Regions from separate parts of the Delftia sp. Cs1-4 genome, predicted to be linked through region 3. Evidence: predicted binding sites of a transcription regulator. Region 3 holds the regulator's gene; each other region holds the start of a gene.
The links. Region 3 encodes FNR, which switches genes on or off when oxygen is low (the NO sensors DNR and NnrR bind a similar motif). Its sites were predicted from a motif close to TTGATNNNNATCAA; they were not measured.
Positions count from the first base shown of each region.

Region 1: a site for FNR is predicted at 2,925-2,938, ahead of cyoA (ubiquinol oxidase subunit II). Genes of this name have one in related genera too.
Region 2: a site for FNR is predicted at 1,861-1,874, ahead of DELCS14_RS12405 (bacteriohemerythrin). Genes of this name have one in related genera too.

Region 1 covers NC_015563.1:3,096,178-3,102,955, reverse strand. Annotated here, with positions in the region: gene alaS (alanine--tRNA ligase) at 1-609, opposite strand, end outside; gene DELCS14_RS13730 (hypothetical protein) at 998-1,339, shown strand; gene DELCS14_RS13725 (MFS transporter) at 1,397-2,734, opposite strand; gene cyoA (ubiquinol oxidase subunit II) at 3,033-4,079, shown strand; gene cyoB (cytochrome o ubiquinol oxidase subunit I) at 4,146-6,152, shown strand; gene cyoC (cytochrome o ubiquinol oxidase subunit III) at 6,145-6,777, shown strand; gene cyoD (cytochrome o ubiquinol oxidase subunit IV) at 6,778-6,778, shown strand, end outside.
Region 2 covers NC_015563.1:2,818,872-2,825,649, reverse strand. Annotated here, with positions in the region: gene DELCS14_RS12415 (Zn-dependent hydrolase) at 1-560, shown strand, start outside; gene DELCS14_RS12410 (tripartite tricarboxylate transporter substrate binding protein) at 815-1,798, shown strand; gene DELCS14_RS12405 (bacteriohemerythrin) at 1,909-2,463, shown strand; gene DELCS14_RS12400 (universal stress protein) at 2,554-2,991, opposite strand; gene DELCS14_RS12395 (2OG-Fe dioxygenase family protein) at 3,091-3,873, opposite strand; gene pobA (4-hydroxybenzoate 3-monooxygenase) at 4,005-5,180, opposite strand; gene DELCS14_RS12385 (IclR family transcriptional regulator C-terminal domain-containing protein) at 5,351-6,133, shown strand; gene DELCS14_RS12380 (LysR family transcriptional regulator) at 6,174-6,778, opposite strand, start outside.
Region 3 covers NC_015563.1:4,485,320-4,492,097, forward strand. Annotated here, with positions in the region: gene hemN (oxygen-independent coproporphyrinogen III oxidase) at 1-957, opposite strand, end outside; gene fnr (fumarate/nitrate reduction transcriptional regulator Fnr) at 1,120-1,839, shown strand; gene DELCS14_RS19620 (hypothetical protein) at 1,921-2,208, opposite strand; gene DELCS14_RS19625 (FixH family protein) at 2,388-2,702, opposite strand; gene ccoG (cytochrome c oxidase accessory protein CcoG) at 2,760-4,214, opposite strand; gene ccoP (cytochrome-c oxidase, cbb3-type subunit III) at 4,292-5,209, opposite strand; gene DELCS14_RS19640 (cbb3-type cytochrome c oxidase subunit 3) at 5,237-5,374, opposite strand; gene ccoO (cytochrome-c oxidase, cbb3-type subunit II) at 5,386-6,018, opposite strand; gene ccoN (cytochrome-c oxidase, cbb3-type subunit I) at 6,038-6,778, opposite strand, start outside.

The DNA of each region.
Region 1 (6,778 bases), 1.4 Mb from region 3:
GTCAGGGCTGCCCGGAGGGCCGCCGGCCACGTGCGCGCCGTGGTCGTAGAAGATTTCCGAGCAGGGGCCGCAGGGGCCGGTGTCGGCCATCATCCAGAAGTTGTCGCTCTTGTAGCGGCCGCCCTTGTTGTCGCCGATGCGGATCACGCGCTCGGGCGGCAGGCCGATTTCCTTGGTCCAGATGTCATAGGCCTCGTCGTCCTCGGCGTAGACCGTGGCCAGCAGGCGTTCCTTGGGCAGCTTGTAGACCTCGGTCAGCAGCTCCCAGGCCCACTTGAGCGACTCGCGCTTGAAGTAATCGCCGAAGGACCAGTTGCCCAGCATCTCGAAGAAGGTGTGGTGGCGGGCCGTGTAGCCCACGTTTTCCAGATCGTTGTGCTTGCCGCCTGCGCGCAAGCAGGTCTGCACCGAGGTGGCGCGCTTGTAGGGGCGCTTGTCGGTGCCCAGGAACACGTCCTTGAACTGGACCATGCCCGAGTTGGTGAACATCAGCGTCGGGTCGTTGCCGGGCACCAGGGGGCTCGACTCCACGATGGTGTGGCCCTTGGATGCGAAAAAGTCCAGAAAGCTCTTGCGAATGTCGGCAACGGTGAAAGTGGGTGTGCTCATGGTGTCTAGGAGTTCGGAGCGCGCACGCGGGGCGCTGTCCCTGGCGGGAGGGTGTCCCGTCGGGACCAACGCGCATTATAGGTTTGCCCCATGGTTGCGGCAGCGAGCCCTGCCTGGCCTCCATCACGCACGTGGCCAAAGAAGGCCTCTCCTCCCATCTGCCCGAGCGCGCAACAGCGGCGCGCGACTGGCCGGTCCGCGGCGCCTGCAGCTGTGGGTGGCGCCCCATCCGGGCCGCAGGGCCGACATTCTTGCGCTGGAGAAATGGCTGGTGCAGGAGATGGGGGAGATGGCTAGCACAGGCGATCTCGCCGTTCCCTGATCCCGCTCAGACTGCGCGCGATGGGCGCCCTGGATAATCGCCAGCCGGAACCACAGCAAGCACACCATGGCGCAACCACAGACACCCGAGCCCCATTCCAGCGAACCGGCCCCCGCTGCCAGCGCCAACCGATCCAATCCGGCCAAACCGCCCAAGCCGCCAAAAAGCCGCATCGTGCCCTGGCTCATCGGCCTGCCCGTGGCCTTCTTCGCTGTGCTCATGCTGGCTGGCCAGCTGCTGTCCACGCCCGAAGGCGAGGCACGCTGGGTGGAGCGCGAAACCATCAAGATCTGCCGCAAGGAAACCGCGCGGCCAGAGGCCGAGCGCAAGACGCAGCAGTTTGAATCGGTGCAGGACTGCGACAGGCTCGAATTCGACTTCAAGCAGCGCTACGGTGAAAACCCCTGAGGCGAAGTCACAACGAAAAAGGCCGGCAGAGCCGGCCTTTGACTTGCAAGGGCTCGTTCAGTCGCGCGTCTCGATGGCGCGGTTGATGCCCAGCGCCGCCAGCGTGCACAGCGCACCCGACAGCAGATAGATCCCCAGCGCCACCAGTCCGAAGCGCGAGGACACGCCCAGGGCCACCAGCGGAGCGAATGCCGCGCCCACCAGCCAGGCCATGTCCGAGGACAGCGCAGCACCCGTGTAGCGATAGCGTGAGGGGAAGTTGGACGTCACCGTGCCTGCCGCCTGGCCATAGGACAGGCCCAGCAGGATGAAGCCGACGATGATGAACACGTTGTTCCCCATCGTTCCGCTGCCCAGCAGCCAGGGCGCCAGGAAGCTGAAGATGCCGATCAGGCAGGCCATGGTGCCCAGCGTGTTGCGCCGGCCCACACGGTCGGCCAGCCAGCCCGAGACCATGATGGCGGCAGCCGCACAGAAGGCGCCCACGATCTGCACCCCGAGCACATGGGTCACCGACTGGTCCGAGTACAGCGAGATCCAGGACAGCGGGAAGATGGTCACCAAGTGGAACAGCGCAAAGCTGGCCAGGGCGGCAAACGCACCGATCACCACGTTGCGCCCCTCGTCGCGCATCAGCGGCAGCACGCCCATGGGCTCCAGCTCACGCTGCTGCAGCAGTTCGGTGTAGGACTGGCCCACGACCAGGCGCAGCCGGGCAAACAGTGCCACGACGTTGATGGCAAAGGCCACGCAGAAGGGATAGCGCCAGCCCCAGCTGAGGAACTCGTCGGCTCCCACATGGGCGTAGATGAAGGCAAACAGCCCTGCCGCGAGCACGAAGCCCAGCGGCGCGCCCAACTGGCCCATCATCGAATACCAGCCGCGCCGGTTCTTGGGCGCCGACATGGCCAGCAGCGACGGCAGACCGTCCCACGAGCCGCCCAGCGCAATGCCCTGGCCTATGCGCAGCAGCGCCAGCACGATGATGGCATTCACCCCCGCCTGCTGGTAGCTGGGCAGGAAGGCCATGCCCACGGTGCACACGCCCAGCAGAAACAGCGCCAGCGTCAGCTTGGTCGCCCGCCCCCAGCGCCGCTGCACGGCCATGGACAGCGCCGTGCCCAGCGGCCGGGCCACGAAGGCCAGCGAGAAGATGGCGAACGACATCAGCGTGCCGTCGAGCTTGGAAAGGTAGGGAAACAGCAGTGCCGGGAAGACCAGCACGCAGGCGATGCCGAACACGAAGAAGTCGAAGTACTCCGAGGATCGCCCGATGATCACGCCGACGGCGATTTCGTTGGGCGTGACATCTTCGTGGGTGTCGGCGCGGGACAGAGATTCTTTGCTCTCATAGCTTCCGCCGGGGAAGCTTGCAGTTGTGTCGAGGCCGCTCATAGATGGATGCTCCTTGTCTCGTCTCACTGACAGCTCTGTTCTACGCCCTCGCTTGATCTGGCGCAAGGCGGTTTCCACCTCGACCGGCCTCGGTGTTTGTCCTGCTGCGCGCGACGCGAAAATGCGGCCTCCGGACCGCCAGGCACATGCCGTGCACCCGCCCAGGTAGCAGAAAGTTCCCGGGTTCTCCTTGACGTTGGACAAAATGTCCAATGGACAAATTTATACTTCGTAATACATTTGCCCGGATCTTGTAATCCGCGTTTCTATGTAAACGCGCTCTTGTTGCGCCCCTAGCATGCTAAAAATCAAGGAACTCCGTGGGCCTGCGTGGCTCACCGCGGCCGCTTTGACAGCCAGTCTCACTGGCTGCAGCAAAGCCGTCGTGCTCAACCCCGCCGGCGACATCGCCGCGCAGCAAGGCAACCTGGTGGTCACGGCCACCTTGCTGATGCTGATCATCATCATCCCGGTGATCATCCTCACGCTGCTTTTCGCCTGGAAATACCGCCAGTCGAACACCGAGGCCCACTACGACCCCGAATGGCACCACTCCACCACGCTGGAGCTGGTGATCTGGTCCGTGCCGCTGATGATCATCATCGCGCTGGGCGCCATCACCTGGATCAGCACCCACAAGCTGGACCCCTACCGTCCGCTGGACCGCGTCTCGGCCACCAAGCCGCTGAGCACCGATGTCAAGCCGCTGGAGGTGCAGGTCGTGGCCATGGACTGGAAGTGGCTGTTCTTCATCCCTGAAAAAGGCATCGCCACCGTCAACGAGCTGGCCGCTCCCGTGGATCGTCCCATCCACTTCAAGCTGACCGCCACCTCGACGATGAACTCCTTCTACGTGCCTGACCTGGCCGGCATGATCTATGCCATGCCCGGCATGCAGACCGAGCTGAACGCCGTGATCAACAAGCCCGGCGTGTTCCACGGCCTGGCATCGCACTACAGCGGCGCCGGCTTCTCGGGCATGACGTTCAAGTTCCATGGCCTGAGCAACGAAGAGTTCGATCAGTGGGTTGCCAAGGCCAAGTCCGAAGGCAAGGCCCTGACGCGCGATACCTACCTGAACCTGGTCAAGCCCAGCGAGCGCAACCCGGTCGAGCGCTTCGCCACGGTGGACGAAGGCCTGTACGACAAGGTGCTCAACCGCTGTGTCGAAGAAGGCAAGATGTGCATGCATCACATGATGGCCATCGACGCTGCTGGCGGCGAAGCCTATCTCAAGGCCGTGGGCATGAACCTGCCCCAGGATGTGTGCACGGTGCAAAACGCCGACCGCGTCGTGGCCTTCCTGGACCAGCGCGACGGCTCCGCAGCCGCTGCGCAGCAATAAGCAGTTAGCGGACGCGGACGACGGCCAGACCGCCGCCCGCTCCCATCACGACCTAAGAGACTCGATATGTCTGAACATACCTCCCCGGCACAGGCCCACTGGCTGCTGGGTCGCATCACTTGGGACTCCATCCCGATGGCGCATGAGCCCATCGTGCTGGCGACCTTCATCGCCGTGGTGCTCGGCGGCCTTGCCGTGCTGGGCCTGCTCACCAAGTTCCGCCTGTGGGGCCCGCTGTGGCGCGACTGGCTGTGCAGCATCGACCACAAGAAGATCGGCATCATGTACATGATCCTCGGTCTGGTCATGCTGCTGCGCGGCTTTGCCGACGCGCTGATGATGCGCCTGCAGCAGGCCATGGCCTTCGGCGACAACCTGGGCTACCTGCCTCCGCACCACTACGACCAGATCTTCACGGCCCACGGCGTGATCATGATCTTCTTCGTGGCCATGCCCTTCGTTACCGGCCTGATGAACTATCTGGTGCCGCTGCAGATCGGCGCACGCGACGTGTCCTTCCCGTTCCTGAACAACTTCAGCTTCTGGATGACGACGGGCGGCGCCGTGCTGGTGATGATCTCGCTGTTCCTGGGCGAGTTCTCCACCTCCGGCTGGCTGGCACTGTCCAACCTGGGGGCGCAGAACCCCGGGGTCGGGCTTGACTACTACATCTGGGGATTGCAGGTGGCCGGCGTCGGCACCACGCTGTCAGGCATCAACCTGATCGTGACCATCATCAAGATGCGCGCACCCGGCATGAACCTGATGAAGATGCCCGTCTTCACCTGGACCGCCCTGTGCACCAACGCGCTGATCGTGGCCTCGTTCCCCATCCTGACCGCAGCCCTGGTGCTGATGTCGCTGGACCGCTACGTCGGCACGAACTTCTTCACGAACGAGCTGGGCGGCAACCCCATGCTGTACGTGAACCTGATCTGGATCTGGGGCCACCCCGAGGTCTACATCCTGATCCTGCCCTGCTTCGGCATCTTCTCGGAGATCGTCTCCACCTTCAGCCGCAAGCGCCTGTTCGGCTACACCTCCATGGTGTACGCGACGGTGTGTATCACCATCCTGTCCTACCTGGTCTGGCTGCACCACTTCTTCACCATGGGCTCCGGCGCCAGCGTGAACACCTTCTTCGGCATCACGACGATGATCATCTCGATCCCGACGGGCGCCAAGATCTTCAACTGGCTGTTCACCATGTACCGCGGCCGCATCCGCTTCACGGTGCCGATGCTGTGGACCGTGGGCTTCATGTGCACCTTTGCCATCGGCGGCATGACCGGCGTGCTGCTGGCCGTTCCCCCGGCCGACTTCGTGCTGCACAACAGCCTGTTCCTGATCGCCCACTTTCACAACGTGATCATCGGCGGCGTGGTGTTCGGCGTGTTCGCCGGCATCAACTTCTGGTTCCCCAAGGCCTTCGGCTACAAGCTCGACGAGTTCTGGGGCAAGTGCTCGTTCTGGTTCTGGCTGGTCGGCTTCTGGGTCGCCTTCACACCGCTGTACGTGCTGGGCCTGATGGGCGTGACACGCCGTGCCAACCACTTCGAGGACCCCTCGCTGCAGATCTGGTTCGTGATCGCCGCCCTGGGCGCCGGTCTGGTGGCACTGGGCATCGGCAGCTTCCTGATCCAGCTGGTGGTCAGCTACTTCAAGCGCGACCAGCTGCGTGACGTGACCGGCGACCCATGGGAAGGCCGCACGCTGGAGTGGGCCACCTCCTCGCCCCCTCCCCAGTACAACTTCGCCTTCACGCCCGTGGTGCATGAGATCGATGCCTGGTGGGACATGAAGAAGCACGGCTACCAGCGTCCGCTGACCGGCTTCAAGCCCGTCCACATGCCGTCCAACACCGGCGCCGGTGTCGTGATCGCCGCGCTGTCCACGGTCTTCGGCTTCGCGATGATCTGGCACATGTGGCCCCTGGCCATTGCGTCGTTCGCCGCCACCGTGCTGGCATCGATCATCCACACGTTCAACTACAAGCGCGACTACTACATCCCCGCCGCGGAAGTCGCGGCCACGGAAGAACTGCGCACACAACAGCTGGCACGTCATGTCTGATACCCGTTACACCGCAGGCGGCGCTGCCGCCCTGGCCCCGCGCGAGTACCACCTCGCCGAGGAGCCCCATCCCGAAAACGGCACCGCTCTGGGCTTCTGGCTCTACCTGATGAGCGACTGCCTGATCTTTGCAGCGCTGTTCGCCACCTATGGCGTGCTGGGCCGCAACTACGCTGCAGGCCCCACGGGCGCCCAGTTGTTCGACCTGCCCCTGGTGGCGATGAACACGGCCTTCCTGCTGCTGTCGTCCATCACCTTCGGCTTCGCCATGCTGCAAAAGCAGCAGGGCAAGCTGGGCGGCACCCAGCTGTGGCTGGCCATCACCGGCCTGTTCGGCCTGTGCTTCCTGGGCCTGGAACTCTATGAGTTCTCCCACCTGCTGCACGAGGGCGCAGGCCCTCAGCGCAGCGCCTTCCTGTCCTCGTTCTTCACGCTGGTGGGCACCCACGGCCTGCACGTGAGCTTCGGCCTGATCTGGCTGGTCACGCTGATGATCCAGATCAACAAGCACGGCCTGACGCACGAGAACAACCGCCGCCTGATGTGCCTGTCGATGTTCTGGCACTTCTTGGACGTGGTCTGGATCGGCGTCTTCACTTTTGTTTACCTGATGGGGGTGCTGTAAA
Region 2 (6,778 bases), 1.7 Mb from region 3:
TGGACATCCGCCAGGACGCGCTGGTGGGCGCGGCGCGCATCATCGATGCGGCCAACCGCAAGGCCGCTGCGCTCAGCGGCCAACCCCACTATGTGGTGGCCACCGTGGGCCGGCTCTCGCTCACGCCCAATGCCTCCAACGCCGTGCCCGGCCTGGTCGAGATGATGATGGAAGTGCGCAGCGACCACGCCGGCGTGCTGGAGCGCTTCCCCGAGGAACTGCTGGCCGAAGTCCTGCCCGGCCTGGCCGCCTTGCGCGTGCGTGCCGAGATGGCCGACGTGAGCCGCTCCCAGCCCACGGACTGCGCTGGCCTGGTCATGCAGGGCGTGGAGCAGGCCTGCACAAACCTGGGCTACGCCTACATGCGCATGCCCAGTGGCGCCGGCCATGACGCCGTCTACATGGCGCCCACCGGCCCCATGGGCATGATCTTCATCCCCTGCCTCAACGGCCGCAGCCACGCGCCCGAGGAATGGATAGAACCCGCCCAGCTGCTGGACGGCACCAGGGTGCTGTACGAGACGGTGCGCGTGCTGGACAGGCAGTTGGCACAGGCCTGAGCGCCTGGCCTGCGGCCAGACACCAAGGCGGCATAAAATAGCCCGCTTCCCTCTGGAGCAGGCACAAGCTGCTCCTTGGTGAAAGCCCCTGTGGCACAGATTGCGGAAATCCGCCCAAATAGCGGGTTTCCCAATGCAAGATGGCGGAACCACCCTCCCCGATCATCGACAACCCACCGCATGGGCGGCCCGGCACTGCCGGTCCGCTGCGAGAGGGTTGCACCGCCCCATCAGACCCTGGAGTTTCTTCTTTCATGTTCCGCCAACTGATCACCTGCACCGCCGTGGCCGCCGCCATGGGCATGAGCTTTTCCGCAGCCGCCCAAGGTGCGGCTGCCGACTATCCGAACAAGCCCGTGCGCATGATCGTGCCCTTCCCGCCCGGCGGCGGCACCGACATCCTCGCGCGCGTGGTGTCCAACAAGCTCACCGAAGTCAGCAAGTGGACCGTGGTGCCCGACAACCGCGCGGGCGCAGGCGGCACCATCGGCATCACCGAGGCCGCCAAGGCAGCGCCCACGGGCTACGACATGGTCATGGGCCAGAAGGACAACGTGGTCCTGGGCCCCTATCTCTACAAGAACCTGCCCTGGAACCCCGTCAAGGACCTGGTGCCCGTGGCCCACGTGGCCTACACGCCCATCGTGATCGCCACCAGCGTGAACTCGCCCTACAAGACCCTGGCCGACATCGTGGCCGCTGCCAAGCAGCACCCGGGCAAGGTGACCTACGGCTCGCCGGGCAATGGCACCAGCATCCACATCTCGGGCGTGCTGCTGGAGAAGGCGGCAGGCATCCAGCTGGTGCACGTGCCCTACAAGGGCTCCAATCCGGCCCTGATGGATGCGCTGGCCGGCAACGTGGACCTGCTGGTGTCCTCCGTGCCCTCGGCCATCGGCCAGATCAAGGCCGGCAAGCTGCGCGCCATCGCCGTGACCTCGGCCAAGCGCTCGTCCTCGCTGCCCGACACGCCCACGCTGGCCGAAGCAGGCCTCAAGGGCTTTGACGTGAGCACCTGGTACGGCCTGTTCATGCCCAAGGGCACGCCCACGGCCGTCGTGACCAAGGTCAACGCCGAAGTGAACAAGCTGCTGGCCATGCCCGAAGTGCGCGATGCCATCCAGACCCAGGGCGCCGAACCCCAGTCCATGAGCGTGGCCGACTTCGACAAGATGTTCCAGGCCGACTTCAAGCAGTCCAAGCAGATCGTCGAGTCCTCGGGCGCCAAGATCGAGTGACATGCCTGCGGTGCCAGGGCTGCATGCCCGGCACCGCCTGCAATGGCCAACGCCGCATTTCATTGATGCAGATCAGCCTGATCTGCATCAAGGAGCTATGTGACAGTCCCGTGAATACTTCTCTGGAAATCACCGAATTCCTGGAGAACGTCATGGCATTGCTGGTCTGGGTCCCCGAGCTGGACACCGGGATTGCAGAAATCGACCGGCAGCACCGCCGCATCGTCGATTACATCAACAAGCTCTACGAGCTGCGCTCCTCGCCCGACCGCGAGGCCCTGGGCGATGTCATCGGCGAGATGATCGACTACACCGTCTCGCACTTCGTGTTCGAGGAAAGCCTGATCGAGAGCGCCGGCTACATGTTCGCCGGCCCGCACAAGAAGGTGCACGAGCTGTTCACGCGCCGCGTGATCGAGATGCAGACCCGCTTCGATGCGGGCGAGGACGTGGCCGCCGAGCTGCACGGCATGCTCTCGCGCTGGCTGTTCAACCACATCCGCAACGAAGACACCGGCTACGTGGACTCGGCCAAGGCCTATCTGCGCATGGCGCGCGAGTCCAGTCCTGCCGCCGAGAAGGAAAGGCTCAAGAACGAAGTGCTGCAGGAGCTGGAACTGCAGCGCAAGAAAAAGGGCTGGCTGGCACGGCTGCTCAATCGCTGATCACCCTCTCCCCCTGCAGCGCACCAACAAAAACGGCTCCCGAGGGAGCCGTTGACGTTTTACCCGGCAAAGGGCCGAGCGGCCCGGTGATTACTCGCGCACCACCAGCACCGGCACGCGCACGGCGCCCAGCACGCGCTGGGTCACGCTGCCCAGCATCAGCTTTTCCAGGCCACGGCGGCCTTGCGAGCCCATGATGATCAGGTCGGCGCCCGTGCTCTCGAGCACGCGCACGATGCCTTCGTGCACCGCATGGCCTTCGCCCACCACGGTGGTGGCGGTGATGCCGGCCTCGTCGGTGATCTTCTTGACGGCGTCCAGCGTGGTGTTGGCCTCGGCCGTGGCCGCGCTCAGGTACTGCGACTGGCCGTAGGCGAAGTCGGCGCCCACGCCCGTGAACGGATAGGGGTCCACCACGTAGACCGCCGTCAGCGTGCTGCCAAAGGCCTTGGCCAGCTCCACGCCCTTGTGAACTGCCAGCATCGAGCTGTTGGAGCCGTCCACGGGAACCAGGATGTGCTTGAACATGCGTTTTCTCCTTTGTGCTTGGCCGCCGTCAACAATCGGGGGCGGCCGGGTCGATGAACCAAAGTGTGCGCCCATCATGCGCCAGCGTCTTGAGCTGCATCAATCCTTGCGGCGACGCGTCAGCTCCGAGCCCTGGAAACCCTGGCGGCGATAGGTCAGCACCAGGGTATCGCGCACGCCGCCCGGCTGCTCTGGCTGGATGGGCGTGGTCTCGTGGATCATGCGGGCATCGTCCAGCAGCATCACCGACCAGGGCTCGGTCAGCGTGAAGCGCTGGCCGCTGGGGCCCGTGGCCTCGAAGATGCGCGTCTCGCCGCCCTTCACGCCCTCGCGCCCGACCAGGATCACGGCCACCAGGTCCACGCCGTCGCGGTGCGCGCCTTCGGGCGTGGGCCGGCCAATGCCGTCCGTGGTGTCGATGCGGAACTGGTGGGACTCGATGAACCAGCGCTCGTGCTGCACATCATTGCCCTGGGCGCAGAACACCTGGTCGGACAGGCCGGCCAGCGCCAGCAGCAGCCGGCTCCAGGTGGCGCTTTGCGCCGTGGCGTCGCGCATGGGATCGAACATGCGCAACATGCCGCCATGCAGGGCGTTGTACTCCACCGGCTGCCAGTGCGCGCGGTGCTCCACCTGCTGCAGCCCGTCCTGCCCGGCGATGAAGCAGGAATGGCGGCGGCGCCGGTAGCGCCCGCCGTCCTTCAGAAAGGCATCGGGCGGCAGCTGGGCCCAGTCGGCATCGAGCGCATGCAGCTCGGTCAATGACACGCCTGCCCAGGCCGCGAATTCATCGGGGCGCAGCACCGCATAGCCTGCGTCGCGCAGCGACTGCGCTGCATTCTGGGGGGCGATATAGGGAGGGGGAAACGTGATGTGCGCCATAACCCGACAAGCTTACTCCTCGCCCGCACCCGTCCGGGCGAGGCGGGCTGCAAATTTGCGCAATGCTGTGGCGACAGGCGCGCATCAATGCGGGCGCAGCCTCGGCGGCGCCCGAGGCCTCATACCGGACCTCACACCAGCGGCAACCCCACATAGTTCTCCGCCAGCGAGGTCGAGCCTGCACGGGAGTTGACGATGTAGTCCAGCTCCGCCTCCTGCACCTTGGTGTCGAAGCCGCCCGCATCGGGGAAGCGGTGCATGAGCGAGGTCATCCACCACGAAAAACGCTCGGCCTTCCAGACGCGGCGCAGGCATTGCTCGGAGTAGCCGTCGATGCCTTCGGGCGCCTTGTCGCGGTAGTACTGCGCGAAAGCGCTGGACAGGTAGCCCACGTCCGAGGCGGCCAGGTTCAGGCCCTTGGCGCCCGTGGGCGGCACGATGTGGGCCGCGTCACCGGCAAGGAACAGGCGGCCGAAGCGCATGGGCTCGGTCACGAAGCTGCGCAGCGGGGCAATGCTCTTTTCCAGCGAGGGGCCGGTCACCAGGCGCTCGCGTGCCTCGGGGTCCAGGCGCAGGCGCAGTTCGTTCCAGAAGGCTTCATCACTCCAGTCCTCGACCTTTTCGGTCAGCGGCACCTGCAGGTAGTAGCGGCTGCGCGTGGCGCTGCGCTGGCTGCACAGTGCGAAGCCGCGCTCGGTCTGGGCGTAGATCAGTTCGTGCGAGACGGGCGGCGTGTCCGACAGCAGGCCCAGCCAGCCGAAGGGGTAGACCTTCTCGAAGGTGCGCACCTTGTCCTGGGGCACGCTGGCGCGGCAGATGCCGTGAAAGCCGTCGCAGCCGGCGATGAAGTCGCATTGCAGCTCATGGACCTGGCCGTCCTTCTCATAGCGCACGACGGGGCTGTCGCCATCGAAGCCCACGGGCTGCACGTTGCTGGCCTCGTAGACCGTGGTCAGGCCCTCGGCGGCACGCACTTCCATCAGGTCGCGCGTGACCTCGGTCTGGCCGTAGACCATGACGCGCTTGCCGCCGGTCAGGCCATGCAGGTCGATGCGGTGGCGCTGGCCGCCGAACAGCAGCTCGATGCCGTCGTGCGGCAGGCCTTCTGCGCGCATGCGGGCGTCGGCACCGGCCTGCTCCAGCAGGTCCACCGTGACCTGTTCGAGCACGCCAGCACGGATGCGGCCCAGCACGTAGTCGGCGCTGCGCTGCTCGATGATGACGTTGTCTATGCCCGCGCGGTACAGCAGCTGGCCGAGAAGCAGGCCGGCAGGGCCTGCACCGATGATGGCGACTTGGGTGCGCATTGATTTGTCTCCGTTGCGTTGTTCGATGTCATGGCCGGTTCATGCCATGGCCTGCGCCCAAGATTAGTTTTGAGGCAGCGCAAAGACGAGGGGCTGCAGCACGCGTTGCGCGGTGATCGCGCAATCTGCGCGACAATCGCGCACTACCTGCATGCCCGCCCTCCCCGCCCATGAACCAGCCCTTTCCCATCGACCCGGATGACTTCATCGCCGGACTGGCCAAGGGCCTGGCCGTGCTGGAGAGCTTCGACACCGAGCGCCAGCGCCTGAACGCCACCATGGCGGCCGAGCGCTCTGGCATCACGCGCACGGCCGCGCGCCGCCATCTGCTGACCTTGACGCACCTGGGCTACCTGGAGACGGACGGCAGCCATTTCTGGCTGGCGCCCAAGGTGCTGCGGCTGTCGGGCAGCTACCTGGCCTCCGCGCGGCTGCCGCGTATCGTCCAGCCCGTGCTCTACCGGCTGGCGGCGCAGACCCAGCTGTCGTTTTCCTGCGTGGTGCGCGATGGCCACGAGGTGGTCATCGTCGCGCGCAGCGCCCTGCACGAGCGCGGCCAGCGCCTCATGGCCCACGGCCTGCACCTGGGCAGCCGCCTGCCCGCCCATGCCACCTCCACGGGCCGCGTGCTGCTGGCTGCCCTGCCTGCGGCCGAGCTCAGGCAATGGCTGGCATCGCACGATCTGCGGCGCCTGACCGCCCACACGGTGACGGACAGCGCCGCGCTGGAAGGCGTGCTGGACGAAGTGCGCCGACAGGATTTCTGCCTGGCCCTGGAAGAGCATGAGCTGGCCGTGCAGGCCCTGGCCGTGCCGCTGCGCAACATGGAGGGCCGCACGGTGGCCGCGCTCAACATCGTGACCTCGCCCCAGCGCATGGCGCCCGCCGACATGGCGGCCGAGCTGCTGCCGCTGCTGCAGGAGGCGGCGCGGGAGCTGCGGCCGCTGCTCTGAGGCCTGCTGGCCTGCGACCTGCCGCCGTCGCTGCAACCGCTCAGAGCGGCGCGCACACCTGCTGGCTCAGTTCGCGCAGGGCCAGCGAGGTCTTGCGGATCAGCGGCGTGGCCTTTTTCTTGGCCGACTGCGCCAGGCACAGCGTGCTCACCACATGGGGCGACTCGATGGGAATGCCCACCAGCTCGGCATCGGTCAGGTGGCTGCGCATGGCGCTGTCGGTCAGCGCGGCGTAGCCGTAGCCGCCGCGCACCAGGTCCAGGATGGCCGGCACGCTGGACACTTCCCAGACCACGTTGAGCTTGACCTGGGACAGCGTGGCCTGCGCTTCCATCAGCTTGCGGAAGATCTGGCCGTGCTGCGGCATGATCAGCGGGAACTGCGACAGCTCGTCAAAGCGCACGCCGCTGCGCCCGCCCAGGGTGCGCGCCGGGCCGATCAGGCACAGGCGCTCCTCCAGCACGGGCGTGACCTCGATGTGCGGATGCGGCTCGGGCGTGTAGACCAGGCCCAGGTCCATGCGGCCCGAGGTCAGCCATTCGGCAATGTTCATGGAAAAGCCCTCGACCACGGCCAGGCGGGCCTTGGGCATGTCCTTGCTGAACAGGTCGATCAGCGGCAGCGTCAGGCGCCGCGCCAGGCTGG
Region 3 (6,778 bases):
CTGGGTGCTGTAGCCCTGGAAGTTGCGGTGCAGCCGGCCCTGGCGCTTGGCCACGGCCAGCGAGTCCTCCGGCAGGGCGAAGTGGTCCATGCCCACATAGACATAACCACCGTCCATGAACGCGGCGATGGAACGCGACAGCATGGCCAGCTTGTCGGCCCCCTGGGGCAGATCCTCGGCCGCAATGCGCCGCTGCGGCTTGAAGCGCTCGGGCAGGTGGGCATAGGCATAGAGCGCGATGCGGTCGGGCCGCAGCGCGTTGACCTGGGCCAGCGTGCGCTCGAAGGATTCGGGCGTCTGCTTGGGCAGGCCGTAGATCAGGTCCACGTTGATGGAGGCAAAGCCCAGCTGCCGCGCGGCCGCCACCAGCTCGAACACCTGCTCGGCCGGCTGCACGCGGTGCACCGCGATCTGCACCTGCTCGTCGAAGTCCTGCACGCCGAAGCTCAGGCGGTTGAAGCCCAGCTCCTTGAGCACGGCCAGGCGCTCGACGCTGACGGTGCGCGGATCGACCTCGATGGAGTACTCGCCACCCGGCTCCAGCTTGAAATGCTCGCGCAACAGGCCCATCAGCGTGCGCAGCTCGTCGTCGGAGAAGAAGGTGGGCGTGCCGCCGCCCAGGTGCAGCTGGCTGACGGCCTGGCCCTTGCCGCAATGGGCCGTATGCAAGGCCATCTCGCGCGCCAGGTAGTCCAGGTAGACGGCAGCGCGATCATGGTGACGCGTCACGATCTTGTTGCAGGCGCAGTAGTAGCAAAGCGACTCGCAAAAGGGCACGTGCACATACAGCGACAAAGGCATGGCACGCGCTGCGGTACTCGATTTGCGTTGTTGCAGCGCCAGGATATAGTCCTCTGCACCAAAGGCCTCGACAAAGCGGTCGGCGGTAGGGAACGAGGTGTATCGGGGCCCCGGTACGTCAAAGCGACGCAGCAGCTCTGGGGTGACAGCGGTCATGGGTTTTTTCCTCTAATACCTCGACTGTGCCGCAGCACATCGGTCATGTCCTTGACTCATATCAAGAGTTGTTTGAGGGACTGCTGCGACAATTTGATCCAACTCATCGCAATCCACGAGGTCACCGCCGGCACGCTGTGTGCCGCTGATGTTTATCACTCCATGAACCTTCAGACCATCAAAGCCTCCTGCTCCAACTGCAACCTGCGCGAACTGTGCATGCCCATGGGCCTGGATGCCGAGCAGATGCAGCGCATCGACGACATCGTGGCCACGCGCCGCAAGGTCAAGCGCGGAGGCCTGCTGTTTCGCAACGGCGAGACATTCACCTCGCTGTACGCCATCCGCACCGGCTTCTTCAAGACCTGCGTGGCCACCGAGGACGGACGCGACCAGGTCACAGGCTTTCAGATGGCCGGCGAGATCATCGGCCTGGACGGCATCGTCAACGACCACCACACCTGCGATGCCGTCGCGCTGGAAGACGCCGAAGTCTGCGTCATGCCCTTCGACAAGCTGGAAGACCTGTCGCGCGAGGTCACGGCCCTGCAAAACCATGTGCACAAGGTCATGAGCCGCGAGATCGTGCGCGAGCACGGCGTGATGCTGCTGCTGGGCAGCATGCGCGCAGAAGAGCGCCTGGCCGCCTTCGTGCTCAACCTGGTGCAGCGCCTGCATGCGCGGGGCTTTTCCAAGTCCGAACTGGTGCTGCGCATGACGCGCGAGGAAATCGGCAGCTACCTGGGCCTGAAGCTGGAGACGGTGAGCCGCACCTTCTCCAAGTTCGCGGACGACAACATCATTGAGGTGCGCCAGCGCCATCTGCGCATCCTGGACACGGAGGCGCTCAAGCGCATCGTCAACAGCCAGCAGTGCCAGTGAGGCTGCAAGGGCGGCAAGCATTCATCCGCCAATGAACAAGGCCCGCGACAGCGGGCCTTGTTCATTGCGGCGGGCTCTCGCTCAGTCCCGCCCCAGCCCCTGCATGGCCAGATCCGGGTCGGGCTCGGAGACCACGCCGTCATTGAGATCGCGGGCCGAGCGACCCAGCATGGTGGTCATCAGGCTGGAGAGCATGGTCACGCCCCAGAAGGCGAAGAAGGCCAGCGTGTAGATGCCCTGGCGCGACCAGCCCAGGTCGCCGAGCCAATGCAGCTCCAGCGGGTCCACAAAGGCAAAAACCAGCATCTCCATCACGGCGGCTGCCAGAAAGGCAGGCCAGGCAATCCACATCCAGCGTTGGGCCAACATCAGCGATCTCCTTGTGCTGTCGAGGGGTCGCCTTCATTGTGCGCCGCGCCAACGCATGGCGCCAAGCCCCGCAGCGCCCTGCACGCCTGTAGGAAACCCTCACCCGTCGCGCATGCCGGAGATGCGATCCGCCATGCAAAAAGGCCGCGACTGCGGCCTCTTGCAGGGGTGCACGGCGATCAGCGGTCCGTGGGGTGATCGTGCGCGGGCGTGGCCGCATGGTTGCGGCCGGTGACGGCGGGCGCCATGCTCTTGGGCACTTCGCGCACGCCATCGGCACGCTCGTTGATCGTGATGCCGTTGCGGTAGTAGTCGGGGTCGATCACGGGATCGGCGCCATTGATGGCGATGATGGCCGTGATCACGGCAGCGACCACCACGGCCGCCGGGCCGGCCACCACCAGCCAGACATGGCCGAACTTCCACCAGGGCTTGCCGGCGTCGGGGTGCGAGGGAGCCTGCGCGGGCGCGGACACTGCGGGACTGGAAGACATGGGAAACCTCTTTCTTTCAGGCGGCAGGCGCGGACCGTGCCGCGCCTGCCAGGAACATCACCGGGGCACCAGGAAGACGGCCTTTTCGGACGCGCGTCCCGCGCCTGAATGCACGGCATCGATATCGAAGAATACGGTGTGCGAGCCCGGCTCGGCCGAACCGTAGGGAATCTGCAGGCGCGCCGCAATGCCGCGCGTCTCGGCCGGGCCGACCTCGACTTCCTGCTCGGACGCCAGCTCCAGCCCATCGAGGCCGTGGGCGCTGATGCGGTAGCGCTGGGCCTGCTCGGTGGCATTCATGATCTGCAGGCGGTAGACATTCTCCAGCTTGCCGCCCGCCACGATGCGCGACAGCGAGGCGCGGTCGCGGATCACGTCCACCTTGACCGACTGGCGCAGCGCCAGGCTCACGATCATGGCCACGCTCAAGCCGATCAGCACGGCCGAGTAGATCAGCACGCGCGGACGGAAGATGCGGCGCAGCACCTGGGCACGCCGCCACAGGCCGGCCATGGCGTTCTGCGTGGTCAGGCGGATCAGGCCGCGCGGGTACTCCATCTTGTCCATGATGGAATTGCAGGCGTCTATGCACAGGCCGCAGCCAATGCATTCGTATTGCAGACCGTTGCGGATGTCGATGCCCACGGGGCAGACCTGCACGCACATCTTGCAGTCGATGCAGTCGCCCAGGCCCTGGGCCTTGTAGTCCACCTTCTTGGTGCGCGGTGCACGCGGCTCGCCCCGGCCCGTGTCGTAGCTGACGATCATGGTGTCCCGGTCGAACATGGCGCTCTGAAAGCGCGCATAGGGGCACATGTACTTGCAGACCTGCTCGCGCATGTAGCCCGCGTTGCCATAGGTGGCAAAGCCGTAGAACAGCACCCAGAACATCTGCCAGCTGCCCTGCAGCGCCAGCAGCTCGCCGCCCAGCTCGCGGATGGGCACGAAGTAGCCCACGAAGGTGAAGCCGGTCCACAGCGCAATGGCGATCCACAGCAACTGCTTGAGCGACTTCTTCCAGGCCTTCTCGAAGGTCCAGCCGTTCTTGTCCAGCCGCATGCGCGCGCTGCGGTCGCCTTCGACCTTGCGCTCCACCCACATGAAGATCTCGGTGTAGACCGTCTGCGGGCACGAGAAGCCGCACCACAGGCGCCCGGCCACGGCCGTGAACAGGAACAATGCCAGCGCCGAGATGATCAGCAGGCCCGCCAGGTAGATGAAGTCCTGCGGGTACAGCACCAGCCCGAAGAGATAGAAGCGCCGCGTTCCGAGGTCGAACAGCACCATCTGGCGCTGGCCCCACTCCAGCCAGGGCAGGCCGTAGAAAACCAGTTGGGTGAGAAACACCAGGGCCCATCGCCAGCGTGCGAAGACACCGCTGATGGAGCGCGGGTAGACCTTCTTTTCCGACTCGAACATCGACACCAGCTCGCCCGGATCAGGCGTGGCCGGCGTGATCGGAATGACTTTGCGGGGAGGCTTCCCGGTGTCATCCCCGCTCTCGGGCTTCATGGTGGGTTCCTTTGTTTTTTTGAAATATCTGAAAACTCAAAACGCAAAAAGGCGGCGCCGCAGCGCCGCCCCTGTGCTTACTGACGGACTGCGCCGTCTTTGTGCGACATGCCCCAGACATAGGAAGCAAGCACCGCGATCTGCGCCTCGGTCAGCTTGTCCTTCTGGGCAGGCATCTCGTTGTGCTTGCCGTTGTTGATCATGGCCGTGATGGCGGCCTCGCCCCAGCCGTGCAGCCAGATGTCATCGGTCAGGTTGGGCGCGCCCAGGGCCTGGTTGCCCTTGCCGTCCATGCCGTGGCAGGCTGCGCAGGCCGTGAACTTGGACTTGCCCAGCGAGGCCTTGAGCGAGTCGTGCGGGCTGCCCGACAGGCTCAGCACATAGTGCGAGAGGTTGCGCACATCGTCGGGCGTGCCGACGGCAGCGGCCATGGGCGGCATGATGCCGATGCGGCCGCCCGTGATGGTTTCCCTGATCTTCTCGGGCGTGCCGCCATGCAGCCAGTCGCCATCGGTCAGGTTGGGGAAGCTCTTGCCGCCGCGTGCGTCCGAGCCGTGGCACTGTGCGCAGTTGTTCATGAACAGGCGCTCGCCGATGGCCATGGCCTGGGGGTCCTTGGCCATGTCTTCGGTGCTCATGCTCGTGAACTTGGCGTACAGCGGCTCCAGGTCCGCGCGGGCCTTGGCCATCTCGTTTTCATAGGCGCCCAGCTGCGTCCAGCCCAGCTTGCCCGCGAACGAGCCCAGGCCCGGATAGGCCGCCAGGTAGGCGAAGCCGAACACCGAGGTGATGATGAACAGCCACATCCACCACTTGGGCATGGGGTTGTTCAGCTCGCGCAGGTCCTCGTCCCAGACGTGGCCCGTGGTGTTGTCGGCCGAGGGGACCACCTTCTTGCGTGCGGTGAGATACAGCAGCAGCAGGCAGCCGATGATGCCGCCCAGCGTGATCGCCGTGACATAGATCGACCAGAAGTTGTTTACGAAATCGCTCATGGGAAGTTCTCGTTCTGGTGGAGGGACTCAGTCTTGCTCGAACGGCAGCTGGGCGGCCTCGTCGAAACGGGCCTGGTTGCGGCGGGCGAACGCCCACCACCAGATGCCGATGAAGCAGGCCAGCGAGGCCAGCGTGGCCACGATGCGCATGGTGGTGATGTCCATGTCGCTCTCCTTTACTTGACCGAACGGCCCAGGACCTGCAGGTAGGCGATGACGGCGTCCATTTCCGTCTTGCCCTTGACCTGCTCGGCAGCGCCGCTGATTTCCTCGTCGCTGTAGGGCACGCCCACCTTGCGCAGCGCGCTCATGTGCTGGGCGACCACGGTGTCATCCACCTTGTTCTTTTCCAGCCAGGTGTAGGCAGGCATGTTGGACTCGGGCACCACGTCGCGCGGGTTGTTCAGGTGGATGCGATGCCATTCGTCGCTGTACTTGCCGCCCACGCGGTGCAGGTCGGGACCCGTGCGCTTGGAACCCCACTGGAAGGGGTGGTCATAGACGAACTCGCCAGCCACCGAGTAGTGGCCGTAGCGCATGGTCTCGGCGCGGAAGGGGCGGATCATCTGCGAGTGGCAGTTGTAGCAGCCCTCGCGCAGATAGACGTCGCGGCCCATCAGCTGCAGCGGCGTGTAGGGCTTGAGGCCCGCCACCGCTTCCGTGGTCGACTTCTGGAAGAACAGCGGAACGATTTCCACCATGCCGCCGACGGCGACCACCAGCAGGGTCAGCACGATCAGCAGGAAATTGTTGGTTTCCACCTTCTCGTGGGAAAAGCTCTTGGGAGCGCTATTGTTGTGATCGGACATGAGTAATGCTCCTAGACGCTCAGGCGTGGGCCACGACGGCAGGCACGGCCACCTTCACCGAACGGCCCGAGATCGCGGTCTTCCAGGTGTTCCACAGCATGACCAGCATGCCGCCCAGGTACAGCAGGCCACCGGCCACGCGGATCACGTAGAACGGATAGCTGGCCTTGACGCTTTCGACGAAGGTGTAGGTCAGCGTGCCATCGGGATTGACGGCGCGCCACATCAGGCCCTGCATCACACCGGCGATCCACATCGCGGCGATGTACAGCACGATGCCGATGGTGGCCATCCAGAAGTGCAGTTCGATGGCGCCCACCGAGTGCATCTTGGTCTTGCCGAACAGGCGCGGGATCAGGTAGTACAGCGAGCCCATGGTGATCAGGCCCACCCAGCCCAGGGCGCCCGAGTGAACGTGGCCCACGGTCCAGTCCGTGTAGTGCGACAGCGCGTTGACGGTCTTGATGGACATCATCGGACCTTCGAACGTGGACATGCCGTAGAACGACAGCGACACGATCAGGAAGCGCAGGATGGGGTCGTCGCGCAGCTTGTGCCATGCGCCCGACAGCGTCATCACGCCGTTGATCATGCCGCCCCAGCTGGGAGCCAGCAGGATCAGCGAGAACACCATGCCCACGGACTGCGTCCAGTCAGGCAGCGCGGTGTAGTGCAGGTGGTGAGGACCCGCCCACATGTAGGTGAAGATCAGCGCCCAGAAGTGGACGATGGACAGGCGGTAGCTGTAGACCGGACGGCC